3 regions of the Parabacteroides sp. AF14-59 genome follow, and region 1 is predicted to be linked to each of the others. Evidence: riboswitches for the same ligand, from Rfam matches in the RefSeq annotation. Region 1 holds a riboswitch; each other region holds the start of a gene.
What was found. A riboswitch is a leader RNA that binds a small molecule or an ion and turns the genes downstream of it on or off. The one in region 1 is predicted to bind cobalamin.
Positions count from the first base shown of each region.

Region 2: it holds a riboswitch for cobalamin, as region 1 does, so the genes downstream of both, DWW23_RS06890 (DUF5074 domain-containing protein) here and DWW23_RS16110 (TonB-dependent siderophore receptor) in region 1, are expected to answer to the same signal.
Region 3: it holds a riboswitch for cobalamin, as region 1 does, so the genes downstream of both, DWW23_RS18265 (TonB-dependent receptor) here and DWW23_RS16110 (TonB-dependent siderophore receptor) in region 1, are expected to answer to the same signal.

Region 1 is NZ_QUHH01000015.1:19,739-28,033, reverse strand. It holds gene DWW23_RS16125 (F0F1 ATP synthase subunit epsilon) at 1-91, opposite strand, end outside; gene atpD (F0F1 ATP synthase subunit beta) at 98-1,615, opposite strand; gene DWW23_RS16115 (threonine/serine exporter ThrE family protein) at 1,987-3,321, opposite strand; cobalamin riboswitch at 3,370-3,652, opposite strand; cobalamin riboswitch at 3,766-3,962, shown strand; gene DWW23_RS16110 (TonB-dependent siderophore receptor) at 3,995-5,995, shown strand; gene DWW23_RS16105 (YncE family protein) at 6,013-7,113, shown strand; gene DWW23_RS16100 (ABC transporter substrate-binding protein) at 7,115-8,233, shown strand.
Region 2 is NZ_QUHH01000004.1:249,346-257,640, forward strand. It holds gene nhaD (sodium:proton antiporter NhaD) at 1-1,230, shown strand, start outside; gene DWW23_RS06880 (dipeptidase) at 1,241-2,881, shown strand; gene DWW23_RS06885 (outer membrane beta-barrel protein) at 2,921-3,427, shown strand; cobalamin riboswitch at 3,628-3,810, shown strand; gene DWW23_RS06890 (DUF5074 domain-containing protein) at 3,957-5,276, shown strand; gene DWW23_RS06895 (YncE family protein) at 5,330-6,409, shown strand; gene DWW23_RS06900 (TonB-dependent siderophore receptor) at 6,406-8,295, shown strand, end outside.
Region 3 is NZ_QUHH01000018.1:115,353-123,647, reverse strand. It holds gene DWW23_RS18270 (hypothetical protein) at 323-1,597, opposite strand; gene DWW23_RS18265 (TonB-dependent receptor) at 1,616-3,967, opposite strand; cobalamin riboswitch at 4,099-4,302, opposite strand; gene DWW23_RS18260 (O-acetylhomoserine aminocarboxypropyltransferase/cysteine synthase family protein) at 4,422-5,702, shown strand; gene DWW23_RS18255 (hypothetical protein) at 5,810-6,100, shown strand; gene DWW23_RS18250 (DUF6383 domain-containing protein) at 6,366-8,295, opposite strand, start outside.

The DNA.
Region 1 (8,295 bases):
CATCGAACGAGCCTGCCGTACCCGGAAAGGATACATAATTCGTTTCTCCTTTGAATAAAATGCCGTCGGGGGATATGATTTCCAGTTCCATGCTTTATTAATTTGCTTGTTCTGCCAGTTTCTTTCCTTTTTCAATCACATCTTCAATCGTTCCTACATTCAGGAAGGCCTGTTCAGGGATATCGTCTGTCTCTCCGTCCATGATCATATTGAATCCGCGGATCGTATCTTCGATAGAGACCATTACACCCGGTACGCCGGTGAACTGTTCTGCCACGGCGAAAGGCTGCGACAGGAAGCGTTGTACGCGGCGGGCGCGATTAACCGTCTGGCGGTCCTCGTCCGAAAGTTCCTCCATACCCAGGATTGAGATGATGTCCTGCAATTCCTTGTTACGCTGGAGGATCTGTTTTACACGCTGGGCTGTTTCGTAATGTTCCTTGCCGACAACCAGCGGGTCGAGGATACGGGAAGTCGATTCCAACGGGTCGACAGCCGGGTAGATACCGAGCTCCGTGATCTTACGGCTCAACACGGTGGTTGCATCCAGGTGTGTAAAGGTGGTTGCCGGAGCCGGGTCTGTCAAGTCGTCGGCGGGCACATACACAGCCTGTACGGATGTGATAGAACCTTTCTTTGTCGAAGTGATGCGTTCCTGCATAGCCCCCATTTCTGTTGCCAGGGTCGGTTGATAACCTACGGCAGACGGCATACGTCCCAACAGGGCGGATACTTCCGAACCGGCTTGCGTGAAACGGAAGATATTATCGATAAAGAACAGGATATCGCGTGTCTCGCCCTCCGGAGCCAGGTCGCGGAACGATTCGGCTATTGTTAAACCGGATAGGGCCACCGAAGAACGTGCTCCCGGGGGTTCGTTCATCTGCCCGAATACCAGGGTAGCCTGCGATTTCGCCAGTTCTTCATGGTCTATCTTCGACAGGTCCCAATGACCGGCTTCCATACTTTCTTTAAATTCCTTGCCATAACGGATCACGTTCGACTGGATCATCTCGCGCAGCAGGTCGTTACCTTCACGGGTACGTTCACCTACACCGGCGAAAACGGAGAATCCGTTGTTTTTCTTGGCAATGTTATTGATCAGTTCCATGATAAGAACTGTCTTACCTACGCCGGCACCACCGAAAAGTCCGATTTTACCACCCTTGGAATAAGGTTCCAGCAGATCGATCACTTTAATACCTGTGTAAAGGACGTCCTTACTGGTTGTTAAATCCTCAAACTTCGGTGGTTCACGATGGATGGGAAGAGCTCCTTTACGATCCAGTTCTTCCATCCCGTCGATCGAATCACCGGTCACATTCATCAAACGCCCTTTTACCTGGTCACCAACAGGCATGGTAATGGGCGAACCGCATGATACGGCTTTCATTCCTCGCTGCAGTCCGTCCGTCGTGTCCATAGCCACTGTACGGACTGTGTTTTCCCCAATATGCTGCTGTACTTCAACAATCAGCACTTTTCCATTGGGGCGGGTTATCTCCATTGCATCGTGGATGCGTGGTAACACGATTTTCTCTTCTTTTTCATTATCGAAGTGAATATCCACTACCGGACCGATAACCTGCGAAACATAACCTTTTGTTTCTCCCATACAATTCTTTTTCTCCTCGTCTAATTATTTTTCAACGCTGCAATATTACGAAAACAACCCGCCGGAAACCCGAAGATATTACTTTTTTGGCTTTTTTGCACTTAGTTAAACTTTAAACTAATTTGTGTTGTGTTTTGAAATGAACCAACCATTTTGAAATATGGAACAATTCGGAGTGGTAAAGGCCCTTCCTATTTGTCAATAATGGGTTATTTTAGGGCTGAATGCAAAGTGAAGGAGAAATCGTTGTAGTGTTTCCCTTTGTTAAAAAAACAGTTTATTATAATCGTTTCTATATTAATATATGTAAGAGGCTACCTCAAAATTGTATGGGGTAGCCTCTTATTTTTTATATTAGGAATAATAAATTTTTACCATTCAAGGAATTTTCCACGTTGCCGGCGTTTCTCCAATTCTTCTTGTAGATGTCGCTGCCGGTCCTTGGCTATATATTGACGGGCAAAGATATTAGGAACAGCAACACCTAACGATATACAGAGAATGATAAGGGCGGAATTGATACCGTTGAAGAAGGCGTTCGTTACCTCACCGATCACTCCATGCAGATTGATAAATGCTAATAAAGAGCGGTACATCAGGACGCCCGGGATCATGGGAATAACAGACGGGATCGTTAATACGTGATTAGGCACATGAAACCAGTGGACTGCTTTCACTGCGAGCACGCTGACAACGAAACTACCCATAAACGAACCGATCACAGGACCGTAACCCAGTTCGAAGTTTACAAAGTTGCGGGTACATACGGCAATGATACCTCCAACGGCAACAACCCATAACAGACGGCGCTGAATATTGAAGATCATAGAGAATCCGATAGCGGCGATAGCTGCAGCGATCGCATACACATAATACGGATCATGCGGAACCATACTTAACTCACTGAACTTATGGTCGATCGCAACGTCGTTCATGACAAGTATGCGCAATGCGAATGCAATACCGAACGTCATCGCAACTACCATCATAGCCGTGTTGGCGGCACGTGTCATCCCGACGAGCAGATGGTTATCGAGCATATCGTCTACGAAGTTGATCAAAGGTACTCCCGGTACAATGAACAGGGCACAGGCGAGTAGCGGATGATAAGGCGTCTCGGACAATCCCGAGAAGGAAGAAAGATACGCAGTGCAGGTCGCGGCAAAAGCGGCGAGTGCTATACTCATATATACATTTAATCCGGCTTCTATGCATCGGGCACGTATCCTGAAACCAATGAATGCACAAATGGAAGCAAACAGAAAGGCGATCCAGTCGGAACCGAACAATTTACAGAAACCGCCACAGGCGAATCCTGCACCGATAGCTACGATATAAGGTGTATAATTCCGGGGCTTTTTGGCTATCTTTTCCAATTCCTCTTCATATTTGTCCAATGAATAGTCCTCTTCGATAGCACACCATGAAAGATCGCTGATCTGCGAGATCGCGGTCATGTTGATACCATGTTTCTCACATTTCTGGAATTTGGAAAACGAATTTCTTTCATCACTTACATTGACCATGATCATCGTCCACCGGATATCGATGTGTAATTTCTCTTCCGGAATACCCATAAAAGCTGCTACTCGTTTCATGTTCCGTTCAATACGGTTGGTATCGGCAGCACTTTCCATCAATAATTTGCCTGTACGCAGCAAAAGGTCCAGTTTACGTCGTAATAACAATACTTCCTTGTCTGTCATCTTTTTGTTTAATTCTAAAATGTTACATCCTTATCCTAACCCACGAGGATATGAGTCTCAACGAACGGCAGGTCTTCTGACTGACTCCTATCCTAAAAGCCTTCCCGACGGAATAGTTGACAGTTGACAGATAACAGTTGACAGATAAAATACGGACAGAAAAACTGTCATTTGTCAACTTTCCACTGTCAACTGAATCGTCAGTGGCAAAAGTAGTATTAGGCTGTTAACGGAGCTTCACAGCAGCGGGACTGTCCGGGATTTACACCCGGTTCCCTTTTAATCCGTATTCCCGAACGGGAGCTACGAAACCAATTCGGGCGCAAAGGTACTGATTTTTTCATTACATTCATCTGTTCCCTTTTATTTGTGTATTCAGATTCGTAATATTTGAAAGTGACCGGTCTGGTAGTTGAGATTACCGATATATTTCGTACTTTTGCCATCGGATTATGGTGTAACGGTTTAGTTTTCGCTATCCGTTAGTAAAAGGGAATCCGGTGCAAGTCCGGAACTGTACCCGTAGCTGTAAGTTCTGTAACCCCGGCAATCTTGTTGCCACTGGGAATTTATGATTCCTGGGAAGGCGGCCGGTCATGGGAGAACAAGTCAGAAAACCTGCCATTATTTTATATGCGATACCTCGGGTATAGGTGTTGATAGACCTGGATATATGCGAATATTATATGTTAAAATGATTGTATGCCTGCCAGGCATATTTTTGTGCGTACCTACTATGTACGCACAAACAATTGATACGACAGCTTATCACCAGCTTTCCGGTGTTGAGGTGGTGGAAAAGGCACGTCCTTCCACAACCCGTGAAGCAACTCCTCTGCAAATAATGGACCGTTCCGGAATTGAACGCCTGGGAATACAGGATCTTTCGGAAGCAGTGAAACGTTTCTCCGGTGCAACAGTGAAGGATTACGGTGGGATAGGGGGATTGAAGACGGTTTCCGTGCGTAGCCTTGGGGCACAACATACGGCTGTCAGCTACGATGGAGTAACGATCACGGATGCCCAGAGCGGACAGGTGGATATCAGCCGCTTCTCACTGGACAATGTGGAGATGGTTTCACTTTCGATCGGGCAATCAGATGATATTTTCCAGACAGCACGGATGTATGCGTCGGCAGGGGCGTTGAGTGTGAAGACACGTAGACCTGTATTTGATGGAAAACCGATGAATCTTCAGGCGAAAGTGAAAGGAGGTTCTTTTGGTTTGTTCAACCCGATGGTTCGTTATGAACAGAAGATAAGTAACCGCTTTTCCGCTTCTTTGCATGCCGACTGGCTAAGTGCAAAAGGGGAATACCCTTTTACTTTGGTAAACGGAAATGTTGTAACCGAAGAAAAAAGGAAGAACAGCGATATCCAGGCACTTCGTCTGGAAGGAAATCTGTATGGAGACCTGGGTAAGGCCGGAACATTGACCGGTAAAGTCTATTATTACGATTCAGAACGCGGACTCCCCGGTTCGGTGATATTGTATAGCAACAGTAACCGGGAACGCTTGTGGAACAATAATTTCTTTACCCAGTTGCAGTATTCCAACAAACTAACGGACAATTTATCTTTGCAGGCACATGCCAAGTATAATTATTCTTTCAGCAAGTACCGTGATGTAAGTAATAAATACTCAGGAGGTAAGCAAGAAGATTTGAATACCCAGGAAGAGTATTACGGTTCGGTAGGCGTACTTTATTCACCCTGGAAGAACTTCTCGACTTCTCTTACGACTGATTTAGCCCATAATATGCTGGATAATAACTTTATGAATGCACCGCAACCCAAGCGTTTGACTTCACTGTCAGTGTTATCCGCCCAATATAAGAACTCGATGTTTACAGCAACAGCCAGCTTACTGGGTACTTATATGACCGACAAAGTAAAGGCTGGCGATAAACCGGCCGACCGTAAACGTTTGTCTCCTGCGGTTAGCGTATCGTTGAGGCCTTTTCCCGATAATGCCTTTCGTGTACGTGCCTCTTACAAAGATATTTTCCGTGTCCCGACTTTCACTGATCTATATTATCTCCGTATGGGAAATACGAACCTGCAGCCGGAAAAGGCTACACAATATAATCTGGGGCTGACCTGGAGCGGAGAAGCAGGGAATCTCTTTCGTTATCTGAGTCTTTCGGCCGATGGTTATTATAATAAGGTGAAGGACAAGATTGTTGCTATTCCGACGATGTATATATGGAAGATGATGAATATGGGAGAAGTCGATATCAAAGGTTTGGATGTGAATTTCTCATCTGAAACCTCTCTGCCGGCAAAGATGACCTTACTCCTCTCTGCCACATATAGTTTTCAGAAAGCAATCGATATAACTGATCCTGATGCAAAAAATTACAAGGATCAGATACCATATACTCCGAAACATTCGGGAAATGCATCGTTGACCTTGGAGAATCCGTGGGTCAACGTCTCTTATAGCTTGACTGCGGCGGGTGACAGATATGCTTTGCCTCAAAACATAGAAAGCAACCTTATTGCCGGATATGTAGAACAGGGAATATCTCTTAACCGTGAGTTTGTGGTAAAAAAATGTAAGTTGCGTTTGCAGGGAGAAGTGATTAACCTGGGTGACAAAACATATGATATTATTCAATACTATCCGATGCCGGGTCGTTCCTGGCGTTTGAGTGTGAGTATAGTTTATTAATGATAAATAAATAAGTGATGAAAAAGAAAAATTTACTGTATGTATCTGCACTTTGTGCTTGTATGTCTTTCTCCTTTATTGGGTGTAGTGATGATGATGATAAACAGGAAATCCCATCTCTTCCGGAACAGATTTCTTTGAATGGAGTCTATGTGTTGAATAGTGGAAACAAAGGGAATAATAACTCTTCGTTGTCATTTTATGATTTCGAGACCAAAAAGGTAGAAGCGGATATCTTTAAGAAAGTCAATGGACGCGGATTGGGAGATACAGCCAACGATATCCTGGTTTATGGCTCAAAGGCTTACATAGCTGTCACTAATTCTAATACAATAGAGGTGACAGACTTACAGGGAAAGTCTTTGAAACAAATTGTTTCCGATGGCGATCCGCTACAGCCACGTTTCTTTACTTGTTATAATGGAAAAGTGTATGTGTCATTGTATGAAGGCTATGTAGCTCGTTTGGATACAACTTCACTCTCAATTGAAAGTAAGGTAAAAGTAGGACGTAATCCCGAACAGATGGCTATAGCTAATAATAAATTGTATGTAGCAAACTCTGGTGGTGCGGATTTTAATACATCTGTAGGATATGATAAAACAGTCTCTGTCGTCGATCTTCTTACGTTTAAAGAAAAGACTAAAATAGAAGTTGTTACTAATCCGGTGAATATGCTGGCTGATAGTCAGGGTGACGTTTATTTGGTTTCTATGGGTAACTACGGGGATATACCTAATACATTTCAGAGAATTGATTCTAAAACAGATGAAGTGACAACAATTACGGAAACGAATGCAACGGAATTTGCAGCTGTAGGCGATAAACTTTACATCATTTATTCACAGTATGATGCTAACTGGAATCAGACTATTTCTTATCTCTGTTATGATGCAATAAACGAAAAGGTAATCAGTACTAATTTTATTACGGATGGAACGGATATTAAAAAGCCTTATAAAATAGGTGCTGATACCCCGTCAAACTATATTTTTGTGACTGAGTCTGATTATGCTACAAATGGAGATGTGTACACATTTAACCCGGCTGGTAAGTTACAGTTTAAATTTGAAGCAGGTCTGAATCCTATGAAAGTGATTTCGGCTGGTAATAAATAAGATGAAGTTTTTTATATCCACCCTCTTTTTACTTTGCTTCACACTTAGTTGCAGTGTGAAGCAAAGTTCTTCTGAAGATCAGTCGTTTTCTTCTGATACTATCCGTTATGCCCGTGGTTTTGCCATACAGCATTTCACTGATTATACATCGGTAGAAGTCCGCGACCCTTGGGATAGTACTCGTATCCTGCAACGTTATCTGTTGGTGGATCGTGGTGCGTCGATGCCCGGTGATTTGCCGAAAGGGACGGTTGTACGAACACCTGTGGAGAATATCGTGGTTTATACCTCCGTTCATGCGGCTATTATCGATCAGCTCGATGAGGTGGATAAGATAATAGGTGTTTGTGAACCCCGTTATATGGATACTCCTGCTATTCAGGATGGTTTACGTGCCGGGAAAATAGCCGATCTGGGCGAGGCTACAGCGCCGAATATAGAAAAGATCATCGATATAGGGGCGGAGATCATTATCGCTTCCCCTTTTCAGAATGCAGGATATGGACCTGCCGAGAAACTGGGTATTCCTATCATTGAGGCTGCCGATTATATGGAGTCGTTGCCTTTAGGACGTACTGAATGGATACGTTTCTATGGATTGCTATTCGGTAAGGAAGCGATGGCCGATTCAATCTTCCGGGAAACGGAAGACCGTTATCTGAAGTTGAAGGAGCTGGCAAAGACAGTCACTAATCGCCCGACCGTTATCTCAGAGAAGAAATTCGGCTCTTCCTGGTACATGCCGGCGGGAGACAGCTACATAGCCCATCTGTATACCGATGCCGGTGCCGATTATATATTTAAAGATCTTCCCGGAGCAGGCAGTACACCTCTGTCTTTCGAGACCGTGCTCGATAAAGCCATCCATGCCGATATATGGCTGATCAAATATAATCAGGCAAATGATATGACATACAAAGACCTGCGTACCGAGTATACTCCCTACGAGAACTTTGATGCCTTTAAGAATCGTCGGATCTATACCTGTAATACAGGTGTTGTTCCTTACTATGAGGAGTTCCCTATCCATCCGGACTATCTGTTGAAAGATCTGGTGTGGGTATTCCATCCCGAACTATTGCCCGGTTATACGCCGCGTTATTACCGAAAGATGGAATAACACAATTCTTCCTAAAAGTTTTTCGGATTTATTCGTTATTTGCAATAATAACTTGTAATATC
Region 2 (8,295 bases), on a different contig from region 1:
CTGGTACAGAATCCTGAAATGACAAACCTGTCGGCTAAAGATCAGTTCATTAACTTTATCACCAACCGTTCCATCGTTTACCATCTGGGAAACGTAGCGGAGACATTATTCTTTGTAATGTGTTCCATGCTGATCGTCGATATTGTCGATAAACATGGTGGTTTCAGGGCCGTTACGGGATATATTCGGACTTCCAACAAAAGAAAATTATTATGGTACATCAGTTTTGCCGCTTTCTTTTTCTCTGCCTTACTGGATAACCTGGCGGCAGCGATTGTAATCATGGCGGTGCTTCGTAAATTGGTTCCCGACAGGACCGACCGCTTGAAGTATGCCTGTATGGTGATCATTGCGGCGAATGCCGGTGGTTCGTGGTCGCCGATCGGTGATGTGACGACGATCCTGCTCTGGGTGGGAAAGAATGTGACGGCTATGCATCAGATCTCCCATGTATTTATTCCTGCACTGATCAATATGCTGGTTCCGCTGACGATAGCCCACTTCTGGCTGTTCAAGAAAGATGCCCGGTTGCGTGTCATGAGTGAGGAAGAGGCAGCCGACGAGTTTATACCGGAGATACCGAATCATTCCCGCCGGGTGATATTTGTGATCGGTGTCCTTTCGTTGGCATTGGTTCCTGTATTTCAGATGTTGACAAACCTGCCGCCGTTCCTGGGCGTATTGCTCGGATTGGTCGTTCTCTGGATATATACCGACATTATGTACAGCCGTTTGCATGTCCATGAATCGGAAAAGTTGCGTATCACACAGTTGTTGCCTAATATCGACCTGGCAACGATCTTTTTCTTCCTGGGTATCCTGATGGCTGTAGGTGCACTGGAAACATCGGGACAGTTGGGAATCATGTCTGCCTATCTCGACCAGCATGTACATGAACCTTATCTGATCAGTTTCGTGATCGGAGTTTTATCTTCTTGTGTGGATAACGTGGCTTTGGTGGCTGCCACGATGGGAATGTACCCGATCGTACAGCAGGCTCCCGATCTGGCTCCTTATGCCCAGTTCTTTGTTTCCGACGGCGGATTCTGGACGTTCCTTGCTTATTGTGCCGTAACAGGCGGTAGCATCCTGATTATCGGTTCGGCAACAGGTGTAACGGTGATGGGATTGGAGAAGATTGATTTCATGTACTATACAAAGCGATTTTCTATATTGGCATTGATTGGTTATATTTGCGGTGCGGCAGTATATATGCTATTATTCGCTTAAACTTATTTATATGAAAAGAAAATGGATTATCGCAGCAGCCTGTGCCGTTTTGCTTTCCGGGATGGAGGCAATGGCTTGTACGGGTTTGCTGGTTGGAAAGAAAGCATCGGTCGACGGATCGGTCATGATCAGTTATGCAGCAGACTCGCATACTTTGTATGGCGAGTTGTATCGTTGGCCGGCAGCAACCTGGCCAAAAGGGGCGATGCTGGAAGTCAGGGAATGGGATACAAATAAACCGCTGGGGCAGATCCCGCAGGTGGAACAGACTTATTCGGTAGTCGGCAATATGAACGAACATCAGGTGGCTATCACGGAAAGTACATTCGGCGGCCGTCCCGAGTTGGTGGATACGACAGGTATTATGGATTACGGAAGCCTGATCTATATCGCATTGCAACGTTCCAAATCGGCTCGCGAAGCGATCAAGGTTATGACCGACCTGGTGAAGGAACACGGCTATTACAGCAGCGGCGAGACATTCTCCATCGCTGACAAGAACGAAGCGTGGGTAATGGAACTGATCGGAAAAGGTCCGGGTAACAAAGGGGCAGTCTGGGTAGCGATCCGTATTCCGGATGATTGCATCTCTGCACATGCCAATCAGTCACGTATCCAGCAGATTCCTTTTGATGATAAAGAAAACTGTATATATTCGCCCGATGTAGTCTCTTTCGCCCGTGAAAAAGGTTATTTCAGCGGAAAAGATAAGGATTTCAGTTTCCAGAAGGCATATTGTCCTTACGACTTCAGTGGCTTGAGAGGTTGTGAAGCTCGCGTATGGTCTTTCTTCCGTAAGTATGATACTACGATGGATAAATATGCGGATCTTATCAAAGGCGATCCTTCTAAAGAACCGATGCCATTGTATGTAAAACCGAATCGTCTGTTGTCCGTTCAGGATGTTCAGAACGGTATGCGCGATCATTTTGAAGGGACAGACCTGGATATGACGAAAGATGCCGGAGCAGGTTCTTATAAAGTGCCCTACCGCTGGCGTCCGATGACATTTAAAGTGGATGGTGAAGAATATACGAACGAACGTGCTATAGCTACGCAGCAGACCGGTTTTGTGATCGTTCCGCAGATGCGTAACTGGTTGCCGGATGCTATCGGCGGTATCCTTTGGTTTGGTGTGGATGATGCAGACATGGCTGTATTTACTCCGTTATATTGCTCCATCACCGAATCTCCCGAATGTTACCGGGTGGGGAACGGCGATATCATGAATTTCTCTTGGACTTCCGCTTTCTGGATCCATAACTGGGTGGCTAACCAGGCATACGGTAAATACAGCTTTATGATCCGGGATATCCGTCCGGTTCAGCAGGAGTTGGAAAACAGCTATAAGGAAGCCATTCCGGCCATCGACAAGGCTGCATCCGAGTTGTATGCAAAGAATCCGGCAGAAGCTGTCAGGTTCCTGACCTGGTTCAGTACGACAACGGCCGATCAGGCAACTGCCCGCTGGAAGAAACTCGGTGAGTATCTTTTAGTAAAATATATGGACGGAAACGTTAAGAAAGAAGAAAACGGCCAGTTCAAACAAAATGGTTACGGATTGTCTGAATATCCGGACTTCCCAGGCTATGATGAAGATTATTATCGTAGTATTGTGAAGAGTGCAGGCGACAGACTTAAAGTAAAATGATTATATTTGTTGCAATGTTGAACTAAATTAATTGAGAGTATGAAAAAATTAATTGTTATGTGTATGCTGGCGATTATCAGCATGAGTGCATTTGCACAGACTCAGCAAGGACAATCGTCTTTTGGTTTTAATATTGGTTATGGGTTTAATGATAACGGTAATGCGCTGCTAGGGCTCGATTATCGTTATAATTTGACTGACGAAGTTCGTCTGGCTCCTTCATTGACTTATTTTGTGAAGGATAATGGTTTGAGTGCCTGGGCTATCGATATGAATGTCCATTATGTATTCAAACTGAGCGATATGTTCGGGTTCTATCCGTTGGCAGGTCTTGACCTTTCTTTCTGGAAGGCTAGTGTAAGTGGCGATTGGAATGGAAATCATGTGAAAGCTAGTGCAAATACTACCCGCTTCGGAGCTAATATCGGTTTAGGTGGTGAAGTTTATGCAACAGACCAGTTAACTGTCGGTTTGGAATTCAAATACAATATCATTAAAGATTTCGATCAGCCTATTTTAGGTGTTCGTGTCGGATATAATTTCTGATAAACAGATAACTTTATAAATAGAAAGGCCTCCCGGTGGAAGATTATTTCATCCGGGAGGCCTTTTTCGTTGCTGCTTCTTTGTTTTGCAAAACATAGGTCTTTTGAATTCAAAACTCCTATCTTTTGATTACAAAACATATATGCTTTGAAGTCAAAAGACCTATGTTTCTTTTATATGCATTATTTTGTTCGCTTCTTGTTTATTGTTATTTTTGCAATCCTTTTGGGAATAGGGAATCAGGTGAAAGTCCTGAACAGACCCGCTGCTGTAAGCTTCAAGAACGGTTAAGCATACATGCCACTGACTTTGATCGATAAAGTTGGGAAGGCGCTTAAAACCGGAAGCAAGTCAGAAAACCTACTCCAAAATGTAGTTTAAGGCTTTCGAGGATTAGAGCTGAAGAACAATAGAATAGGTAGGACTTTTCTGCTTATTTTTATTATTTCTTCCCTTCTTGTGTTTTTACCTTAAGCTACTTAATGTGTCTATATAAATGATTCTAGTAATAACATTAAGTAAAACAATCATGAAGAAAAATTTGATTTATTTTTCCCTTTTTGTGTTTGCAGGCCTTGTTGCCTCATGTAGTGATGATGATGAAAAATATACTCCAATTCCTCCTGTTGTATCTATCGAGAATACAAGTGGAACGCTTTCTGTAGCCCAGGAAGATACACTTTATTTTAAAGCTAATATCGAAAGTCCGATTGAAAGTTCTTTCCAATGGTCAGTAAACGGCAAAGAAGCTTCTACTGATTCTATCTTGAAGTTTACTTCCGAAGAAATGGGTAAATTTGAAATTGCCCTGACTGCTAAAAATGCGGATGGGGAACATTCGGCAACAACATCTGTAGAGGTGTATGGAAAGTATAAATATGGTACGTTTGTGTTGAATGAAGGAAGCAGTAGCAATGGTACATTAATATTTATCAGTCCGAAGGGGGGGATAACTGATAGTATTTATTATAAGGCAAATGGTTCTTTCTTGGGAGGTGTTTCACAGGATTTGTTTATCGCTAACAATAAGATGTATATAGTTTCCCAAAATGGGGGTGGGGATGGCTTTTTAGTTATCGCCAATGCTGAAACCTTGAAGAAAGAGGTTGGTTATCAAGATGAGTTAAAAACAACTCTATCATGGCCTACTCATATTGCAGTATTGGGAGAAAATGATATATACCTTCGTGATAATAATGGAGTTTCTTTGTTTAATCCGTCTAGTAAAACTGTAACATTTATAAAAGGAACTGAAGGTGCTCGGAAAAATAGAATGGCCGTAGCTGATAATAAAGTTTTTGCTTCGACAAATTCGAAAACGATTGTAACAATAGAAACTGGAAAAGATACTATTTCTCATACGATAGAATTTGATGATGCTATTTCCGGACTGATCAAAGCATCTGATGGTAATTTGTGGGTATCAAGTGGAAAAAAGATCATGAAGATTAATGCAAAAGATTATTCTGTTATGCAAGAAAATGAAGTAGAGCCTTTCTCTAGCATTAGTTATCTGTCTACTCCTGCTATTAGTGCTAAAGGTGATACCTTGTATTTTAGTGGAGGAACAACAAAAATCTATCGTCATGTTTTCAGTAAAAATCAAACAGACTTTATGGTAGATGCATCTACTATGGTGGATAATACCAATTATGTATATAATAATTTGGCTGTAAATCCTGTTTCTGGTGAAGTTGTATTAAATACAATTGGTGATTATAAAAATTATGATGAAACTAATAACATTAGTTTCTTTGATTTCAGTGGTAGTGAACCGAAACTGAGTGCAAATTATATAGGGCATACCCGTTTTCCGGCCGGTATTTTCTTTACCTATGATTTTGAATAGTAACATCGTTTCTCTATATGTATAAACAGATGAAATATGTAGGGAATATACTCATGAATGCAATACTTGCTGTTGCATTCATGAGTATGCTTTTTGTTAGTTGTTCAGACAATGACGATATTCCCGATGGGCCTGATCCTGATTTAAAGGTGAGGGCTTATGTGGCTTGTGAGGGAAACTTTACGAAAGGAACGGCCTCTTTGAATGCTATCATGGAGGATGGTACTGTGCAGACTGATATTTTCAGAAATGCAAATAACCGTCCGCTGGGAGATGTCGCGCAATCGTTTTCTATCATCGATGGAAAGATATTTATTACACTGAACAACTCTGAAAAGATTGAAGTTGTAAATGAATCGGATTATAAATCTGTAGCAACCATCCTGTATCCTGAGCGAACGATAAGTCCGCAATACGTTATGCAGATCGACGATCACCGGGCTGTTGTTTCCGATCTGTGGAATGCCTTTTTGTGGATAATCGACACGAAAGAGTATAAGGTTTTACAGGAAATACCAGTATCTACCTATTCAACGAAGCAGATGGCTGTTGCCGATGGAAAACTGTTCGTTACGTTGGCAGCAAAGAAAATAGCGGTTATTTCATTATCTTCCCTGAAAGTGATCAAAGAACTGGATATACCTGTGGTGGGCGATTCCAAACTCTTGAAAGATAAGAATGGCCTGATCTGGGCACTTGCTTGCGGATTTGATGACGATCCCGAAAGTATCATTCCCCGGACGGTAACCTCTTTGAACGGCATCGATCCGACTACCCTGGAGACAGTGAAGACCGTAAAATTCCCATCGGATTATACGGTGAGTAAGTTCGGTGCCCGTTTGGACATTAATCAGGCAAAAGATAAGTTATATCTGAATGTGATCCATGATAATAAGGAAGGAATTTATTCTTTCCCTATCGATGGAGAACAATTACCGGCAGAGCCGCTTTTCGTTTATAGCGATAAAGTCGAACTGTTGTATAATATGGTAGTCTCGCCCGAAGAAACGATCTTTATCTGTGATGCCCTGGATTACCGCCAGCGTGGCTGGGTTTATGAATTCGATCTAAGCGGAAAACGTCTGAATGAATATCAGGTAGGTATTATTCCGCAATATATATTATTCAAATGAATATAAGAATTTCATCCTTTGTTTTCTGTCTTTTGCTCTTTTCCCTGGTTGAAGGAAAGGCACAAACATCTATTACCGATACTGTTATCCAGATACGGAATGTAACGGTTTCTGCCGAAAGGCGGCAACGGGATAACAATATAGGAAGCCGTCGTTCCGATATTCAATCTGTACTATTGGAAAGCAGCAAGACACAAACATTGGGTGAACTCCTTTCCGAAAACAGCCTTGTCTATATCAAAAGTCTGGGACAGGGCGGTTTATCGACCTCCTCTTTTCGTGGAACATCCTCCAGTCATACCCAGGTTAACTGGAACGGGATTACGATCAATCCGATTATGGGAGGGAGTTTTGACTTCTCCCAGTTCCCGAACTTTTTTACCGACGAGGTAACGTTATTTCATGGTAATACGTATCTGAAAAACGGGACAGGTGCATTCGGCGGCAGTATTAATATGAATACCCGGCCGGACTGGAATAAAGAAACAAACCGTTTTCGTGCTTTGCTGGAATACGGGGCAAATGATACCTATACCGGCGGATTGGCTTACAGGCATGTTACTCCCCGTCTGCTATCCAATACACGGCTTTATTACCAGCAATCGGATAACGACTTTAAATATCTAAATAAAGTGTTGCAAAAAGACCCGTTTTATGAACGCCGGAAAGAAGCCAAATATTGGCAGGGTGGCCTGATGCAAGAGTTATATTATAAACTGGGGGATTCACAGCAACTGTCATTGGCCGGATGGTATATGTATAATCGGAACCAATTACCTCAACCGATACTTGTGAATAAGAAACAACATGAACTGCAGGTGACACAAAATGTGCGTCTGAATGCCGGTTATCAGTTGGTGGAAGGAAAACATAATTTTAAGGCCAACCTGGCTTATTTGCGTGATGATCTCCATTATACGCAGCGTTTTGACGGTGATTATCGTGGTACAGACAGTGACAATAAATCGAATAGCCTGATCGTTAAAACCGATTATACCTATCATTTCAGGGAGAATCTCGAACTGGGCGGCAGCCTGAATTACCGCTATGACTGGGTACATACCAATAACTATGACGATCCGATCAAAAGAAATACGGTGACGTTGACTACTAATCTGGTTTGGAGGCCGAAAGAGCGTACTACTCTGAACCTGCAATTGATGGGTGAACAAAACGATCATCTTTTCATGCCGACTTTTTCTGCCGGTGCCAGTTATGCTTTGATTCGGGATTTGTTGGATGTGAAAGGGAGTGTTGCTTACAACTATCATTATCCGACATTGAATGATCTCTATTGGGTGCCCGGTGGTAATCCTGATTTGAATCCGGAAAAAGGATTTGCTTATGATGCCACTGTCAGTCTGAATAAGACGTTAGGTAATTTTTCTTTTAAATTGGATGCCAGTTACTATCTGATGACGGTGAAGGACTGGATTGTATGGCTTCCGACACAACAGACCTATCTGTGGAGCCCCAAAAATATACAAAAGGTTTTTTCTCATGGCGCGGAAATTATGGGAGAGGTAGGGTTGAAGACCGGAGTATTCTCTCACCGGGTGATTGCAAATTACGGATATAGTCCTGCTATCAATAAAACTCGTTCGTCGGATAAAGATGCAACGGTAGATAAACAATTGCCTTATATCCCTTTGCATAAATGGAACCTGCATTATTTATTGCAGGTAAAAGACTTTTCCTTTAAGTATGGAGTTGCTTTTACGGATAAGCGATATACATCGACCGATGAGGAATACAGTACGGTTGCTTTTACGATCCACGATGCGGAAGCCGGATATATGTTTCATTTCCCGAAGAGTCGTTATAAAGCGGAGTTTAAGTTGAGGGTAAACAATATTTTCAATGCCTATTATGAAAGTACTGAATTC
Region 3 (8,295 bases), on a different contig from region 1:
TATAAAAATAACAGGCTCGGTTATAAACTGAATATAGTTTCTCTGCAATATGCCTGCCCCAAAAGTCATCGCCCTGAAAGGATAGAATCATAAAAAATATATACAAAAATCGGGGTTAGCACATCCTCCGAAAAAATAAGGGACTTTTGATTGCGAAACATATATGTTTTGCAATCAAAAGTCCCTTATTTACATTTCAAAACACCTATACTTAAAAAACGGACAACTATCCGTTCCTCAACGGATAACTATCGGCCGGAGCACGGCTGCTTGTCGGTCAAAAATCAACCGACAATACACCGTTCAACCAAATGCAAGGTTCTTATTCAGCATCTTCATTATCAAGTACACGGATCTGCTCGAAGTAGTAGCCTTCTTTAATATCAGCACCCTTCTCAACATTACCTGTCTTTATATCATAAATGTAGACACAAGGATTTGAACTTTCCGGATTAACACCGATATAAGCCTTCCCATCAACCACAGCAGTACGCTGAGAGAAGCGGCCACCGCTATACGGAAGATCCTGTCCGTTGTATTTTACACGGCTGCTGGTTTTACTATTGAGATCGATGATCGTATAATAATGGCTGTAACTATCAATTTCCATTCCAAGTTCATCCTGACGTGCATAAGCAAGCACTTTACCATCACCCAGATATTCGAGAGAAACAAGCTTTCCTGCATTGGTGAAAGCATCGTAACTAGGATCAAAATCTTTCTCACCGGCTTTGATACGAATCAAATGGCTCTTCTCCGTTCCATCTTCATTTTCAGAGAAACCTGCAAGATAAAGATTTCCACTCTCGTCAACCAGCGTACATTTCTGCAACAATTCACCATAAGCACTACCAACCATCTGATGAGCCATCGTATTACGTATATTACTTTCAACGGCCATTGTTTCAGCATTGATCACAGTTGTAAAGAAGAAAGGTGTTGTATCTCCACGTTTGCTTTTCTTACCCAAATAGAAATAAATAAGTTTATTATCGCTTTTACGATAGTTCAGAATACCTGAAGTTGAGAATAATTTATCTCCTTCAGGAAGAGGGATATCAAGAACACCTTCCTTGATAATAGTCATATCGGTCGTATTCAGCTTCGTCCAGATGATTTTATCTCCATCTCCGTTAGAAGCCATGATCACAAGCGTATTATCATCGATCCAGGCATGTGTATATTTACGGGTATCGTACGTATTTGTACCGAATTTCTGCTCCTGGATAACATTGATCTTATTATTCGACAGTGTATATTTGGAAAAACGATCACCCGATACAGGAACCTGATAATAGTATTTCCCTTTGACAATAGTTTCCAAAGACATAACACTATGAACTTCCGTTCCATCTCCTTCAAAGCTGATCATCTGAGAGCCAGCCTTCAAAGAATCGATACTCTTGACAAGAGTCTGTACGTCACGTCCCATACCACCGTGTTTATCCAGAGCAATCCAGATATCGAAGTGATAGGTTTGCGCTTCAGGAGTAGGCTCCGGTTCCGGAGTTGGATCATCATCGTCAGAACAAGCACTAAAAGACAAGGTAAACAATGTCGTTAATAATGCCCAAAATAGTAATTGAAACTTTTTCATTTGATAATTTTTAAATTATTAATTAATGAATAATCTGAATTTAGCGAAGAATGCACGACCGGGTTTCTGGAGTTTGTAATTGTCATAGACCGTAGCATCAAACAGATTACTACATTCCAATGACACATTATAGCGTCTTTTCATCCATGAATAGGTCACATTAAGATTCGATACATTCTGAGTCGGGATACGCGACTTGCTTTCAAGAGCTCCGTATGCTTCCCATGATAAGTAAAACCAATGTATCCATTGCCAGGAATATCCGATGCGAAGGTTATCTTCCTTCTGCGCCAGATTGTGAAATGTATAGCTCACATCAGCATTGCTATACACCCAGGGACGATTAGGCACACGGTTATTATAAGTAGCCGAAGGCTTACCGTCGGTTTTATATTTCTTCTGGTCGCGTGCTTCGTTATAACTACAGTTGACCATTATCTGAAAGCTGTTTTTCCAGTTGTAGCGCATTTCCCCTTCAATACCTTTCACATGTACAGCCGGAATATTCTCGTATTGCATCATACCTTCTTTTTCCGATACGGTTGCCTGAATATAATCGTCGACAAAGCGGAGAAATCCGTTGACCTCATAATAGAAAGAATGACCGTAAGCAGGATACCAGTTACCAAAAAGGCCCAGGTTTATATTATCGCTGCTTTCGGGATGAAGGGCGAGATTGGGATAGATGGTCGTTCCGTTTCCGAGCAGCTCACGCGACAAAGGAAGACGCACACTATGTTCATAAGAAACCTTTCCAGCCAGTGCATCCCAAAATGTATAACGTAGCCCCAAACCGCCTCCCCAATAACTGTTGGAAGAATGTCCTTTGGCATCCTCCGAACCGGTTATCCAGGCAAGATCGTTTTGTCCGATAGAGGTTGCATTTATATAGTCTTTAATAAAAACAGTACTCTCCCATCTTCCGTCGAAAAAAGACTGATTGTAAGTCAATCCGAGAATATGCTTGGTCAGTACATCGTTGGTCGGTTCAAAAGTTTCGTCGACATCATCACGGCGTTTATTTCCGGTACGGTTAAGCAGATAGTTCAGACTGACTGAATGATGCCGGTTGATCGCATAATCGACACCTCCGCGGAAAATAGTCATTGGACGGTTGTAATGACGCATAGAACGTCCACGGCCATTAAGCTCGTTTCGGGATGAGGGAGTAAAATCACCGTTCCAGTCATAGATACGATAAGCAGTATCGACGGTAAGCGACGCGTCCCAGGTATGGGAAAACGATGCGCTCGTATTGATTTTCTCAAACCGTTTTTGATAACGGGCTGATACATTCCAGGCATCGGAATGACGCTCTGCATTACCGATCACCTTTGTCTGGATAGACCCTGTCTGTATTTCTTTATCTATTTTGGAATAAGATCCGGAAACAAAGAAAGCATCTGCCCACGCTTTATCGACAAAGCCTGCTTCCAATTGTCCTAACAAGGAAAAATAATCGTCATGAAACCGTTTACGGTTGACTTCAATATATTTACGGCTATCTTCATCCCATACCTCGACACCTTTCATCTTATAATCATTCTTGGAATAATTGACACCGACGGTCGGCTTGATGATCAATCCGGTCTTCGGTTCTACGAATTGGGCATTCAGGTCAGCTCTATGAGTATGGAAAGAACCTATACCATAAGAAGCATCCAGATAATTCTTTTTTTCCTGACTGGTAATAATATTAATGGCGCCCCCCAGAGCATCCGAACCCAGGCTGGCAGGAACTACCCCTTTATATATTTCCACCCTGTCAATGATATTGACAGGAAGATTTGCCAGCGAGACACCGCTTCCTTTTGTATCCAGAGGCATCCCATCGATAAAGTAACGGACGGAATTGCCTGATAACCCATTAATAGAAAGATCGAAGTCGGAACCGACTCCACCTTCCTCCCTGATCTTTATACCGGTTGTCCGGTTCACGATCTCATTGAGGTTCTTCAATGAGTTGATCTGCGGCTTTATATCGAGGGCATTTACTGAAAAAGCACTTTCTTTGATCTTCTGGGTTTTCGATTTGCCATATACCTCCACCGAATTCAGAGTAACGGAGTTTTCCTCCATTGTAAAATCCACTGTTTTACTTTTACGGAGATCGATCTGGGTCTTTATCGTATTATACCCTAATGAAGTGACAATAACAGTATGTCTTCCCGGAGTTACAGTCAAGGAATAATATCCCCGATCGTTTGTATAAGTACCGACCGTCGTATTCTCCAGGGCAACTGTCACCGAAGAAAGCGGAATACCCTCCTGGTCTTTGACTTCACCGGAAAGAGTCACTTTATTCTGCGCCGACAGATTGGCAGAAAACAAGTAAATAAATAGAAAAAGGACATGTATGAAACCTCTCATTTCATCAAGTTTGTTAACCGTTATTATACTGTATGCTCCCGATGAAATAAAATAGAACACATGAACAGACAAAGCCCCAATAATATAGTGAAAAGCTCTTACTCATATGTTTTCAGCCCTATTTCCCGAAAGCCTTCAACTATTATTCTGGCAGGTCTTCTGACTTACTCCATCTTTGAACGTCCTTCCCATTCATTGCGAACAGTGGATTGAGTCGTGTTCAAAGACTTTGGCGGAGCTTACAGCAGCGGGTCTGTTCAGGATTTTCACCTGATTCCCTTTTCATCACTCTTCCGTAGAAATGGAATCGTGACACCAAAATTCGGGTACAAAGGTAAAGATTATTTTTAAACGGTAAGCTATTTTTTATAAATGATCGCTGATTTGTACGAATGGAACAAACTATTCTTTACTTTTGTCTGCAGAAACAATTACATAGCAAACATTTAATAATATGAGCAATTCATTTAAGCCGGCAACTTTGTGTGTACAAGGTGGTTGGCAACCGAAAAAGGGAGAACCGCGCGTACTTCCAATCTATCAAAGTACTACCTTCAAGTATGAAACCAGCGAACAGATGGCGAAATTATTCGACCTGGAAGAGAGCGGCTATTTCTATACCCGCCTGCAAAACCCGACCAACGATGCTGTTGCCAGTAAGATAGCAGCTCTGGAAGGTGGTGTTGCAGCCATGTTGACTTCATCCGGACAGGCAGCTAACTTCTTTGCCTGTTTCAATATCTGCGAAGCCGGCGATCATATCGTAAGTGCTACCGGTATTTATGGAGGTACATACAATTTATTGTCCGTCACGTTAAAGAAACTGGGTATCGAATGTACTTTCATCGATCAGGATGCCAGTGAAGAAGAGATCAGTAAGGCATTCCGTCCGAATACAAAGTTATTGTTCGGCGAAACGATTTCCAATCCGGGAGTAATGGTACTGGATATCGAAAAGTTCGCTCATATCGCCCATAAACATGGGGTACCATTGATCGTCGATAATACGTTTGCCACACCGATCAACTGCCGTCCGTTCGAATGGGGAGCAGATATCGTAACCCATTCTACAACTAAATATATGGATGGACATGCAACTGCTGTTGGAGGCTGTATCGTCGATAGCGGTAACTTCGATTGGGAAGCACATGCCGACAAATATCCGGGCCTTTGCCAGCCGGACGAGTCTTATCACGGATTGACTTATACAAAGACATTCGGTAAGATGGCGTATATCACCAAAGCGACCAGCCAGTTGATGCGTGACCTGGGATCTATCCAGTCTCCACAGAATGCATTCTTGCTGAACTTAGGTTTGGAGACTTTACATCTGCGCATGCCACAGCATTGTAAAAATGCGTTGGCTGTTGCTAAATGGCTTCAGAATTGCGACAAAGTAGCCTGGGTGAACTATCCGGATCTGGAAGGTAATAAGTATTATGAGTTGACAAAGAAATATCTGCCGAACGGTTCATGCGGTGTGCTGTCATTCGGATTGAAAGGCGGACGCGATGTTTCCATTAAGTTTATGGATAGCCTGAAACTGGCTGCTATCGTTACCCATGTAGCAGATGCCCGTACTTGTGTGCTTCACCCGGCAAGCCATACGCACCGTCAGTTGACAGACGAACAGTTGAAGGAAGCTGGTATTGCTCCTGACCTGATCCGTTTCTCTGTCGGCATCGAAAGTGCAGACGATATCATTGCAGATATCGAGCAGGCATTGAATCAGTAAAAGCCCCCAAGTAAAACAAAGAATCGTTTTGTATAGAAGACGATTTTAACAAAGAATCGTCTTCTATACAAAACGATTTCTTATCTTTGTAACATCTCACCCCTATTATGGTCGCTATACATCTATATAAACAATATGGCAACAAAGTTTATTTCTACAACCAGAATATAGAGGTTGATTTCATTATTCCGGAAATAGAGACAGCCTATCAGGTAAGTTACTCCCTGCAAGATGAAGCCACTTATCAACGGGAAGTAGAAGGTCTGATCAAATTAAACAATGTTTATCCTTTAAAAAGGATGTATATTATAACCAAAGACGAAGAGAGAACTATTACACATGAAAATGGCACTACCATACATGTGATTCCTATCTGGAAATGGCTATTGCTGCCATAAACAGACTTGGTTCAGGTCGAAATCCTATTAAACATAATGAACTCCGTTTCCGGGAGCTATTCAAAAACAAAACCCCGATGGTAACAAATACCGCCGGGGTTGTTTTTTATCCATTTTCTCTCTTCGCAGGGATATTCACGGATGAACTTTATTTTATTTTTATTACTAAAATTACGCTTCCAATCTGTTCACCTTCACAGGCTACTCACCCTTCCCCAAAAGGGGAAGAGCAGAGAAGCTTTTTCTATTTAATTATTCTTTATTCTTATTTTACGATTGCTTTAACAGCTGCTTCACCTTCAACAGCTACAACTACGATACCTGCAGGAGCAGAGATTGTTGCTTCGTTAGAAGAAAGAACTGCGTTAGCAACTGTCTGACCAAGAACGTTGCTGATAGTAACAGTCTTACCTGCAGCACCCTTGATAGTGATGTCACCCTTACCAGCGATAACAGTTACGTCGCTAGTTGTGATATCTTTAGTATCTGTAGCCATTTCGTCGTTTTCGATGTTTTCAACATTGAAAATCAGAGCACCGTCACCACCAGTCTTAGCATTGTTGAATTCAGATTTTTCATCTGTCAATACGATGCAACCATTCTGCATTTTGATCCATGCTGCTTTTTCAGGAGCGATAGATATACCATCATGGCTGTTAGATTCGATCAAGAATGAGTTTCCAGCACCTTCTTCTGTAACATTAGCAGCACCATCAGGATTTGTATAACGGAATGACCAAGTATAATTCTTATGATTATCACCCTTCAGATTATTGATGTATTTGCCATCAATCTTAGCAGCCTTGTATGCTTTGATAATGTCATCAACATTCAAGTCTTCAGGTTTCATATTTTCGTAACCATTTACCAAAACGATCAAACTATCACCAGTCTTAATAGCTTTTACGAAACCAACGCGAGTGTAACCTGCTTTAACATCAGTATAAGGTTTATCCTGACCAACTGTTGCTACAGAATCAGCAAAGCTTACCAAATATTTACCATATACGAATCCAGCTTTTCCCGGTTTAGCGTGAACGCAACCCCATTCATCTGTTGGTTTACCCTGAGCGTCTTTATGACCACCCGGTTCGTTACAAGGAGTACCCTTGTCAGCAGCCTGATCATTACGAGATACAGAAATCAAATACTGCGGTTTGATATAACCCAGACCACGTGTTACCCAAGCAGTGTCAATACGGAATGACAAACCAGCTTTAGCTTTGTCTGCAGTCCAGATACCTAGGTAGTTAACACCTTCATTCTGCAATTCTTTGTTAGTTTCATCCATCAAATATTCGTGACGAATATTTTCGTAGAATCTCAAGCTATCAGCAGCATCAACAGCGCTTTCGTCTAATGCTACATTGTTGAAACGACGATACAGAGGAGCGTCATCGATTTCTACAGAGAATGCAGAAGTACGAGTTTCTGTCATATTCTGAGCTTTCAGATATACGTTGTTATCATCAACACCTACTTTGCGTAATGAATCCGGAGCAACGTTGTCATAAGAAGCTGTATCGATCAAAGCGAAGTAGTGAACACCCGATTTGTCGTTATTTTCTTTCATATAGAATACAGCAACTTTATCTTTTCCATTAGAAACTGCATATCTGTTTTCAACATCTGATACGATATATTTATCAGAAGATTTCAGCTTCAATGTGTAAGCTTTTCTTACCAATTGTTTCAAACCAGAAACATTAGCAGTTGTATAACCATAATTTACACCATTTTCGCTCATGCCTTTCAGAATGAAAGAAGACTTAGCACCTACATATAAAACTGAATCTTTTTCATTATCAGAAATACCCATGTATTTATCACTTGCAAATTCATGCAAATATCTCAGCTTATAAGTAGTAACGATCATAGAATCCTTGTCTAAGAATCTGTAACCTACATACGGATTAGCTTTTACATTTGCAGGGTCTTTTACGAAATCAGAAGGAACGACTGTAATGTCACCTGCCAATGTAGATGCACCTTCTACATATAACTGGATAGTAGGATAAGAAATCTTTGCAAATTCACGGTTTGTAATCGTGATAGGAGAAGTTTCTTTCAATTCATTAGTTGTATATCTCTTTTCTACAACCCACTGGTAAGCAGGCATATGCCAAGGATCCATATTTTTATCAAGAGTTACCCATTGAGCAACGCTATCACCATACAAAGGAACTGCTAAATAT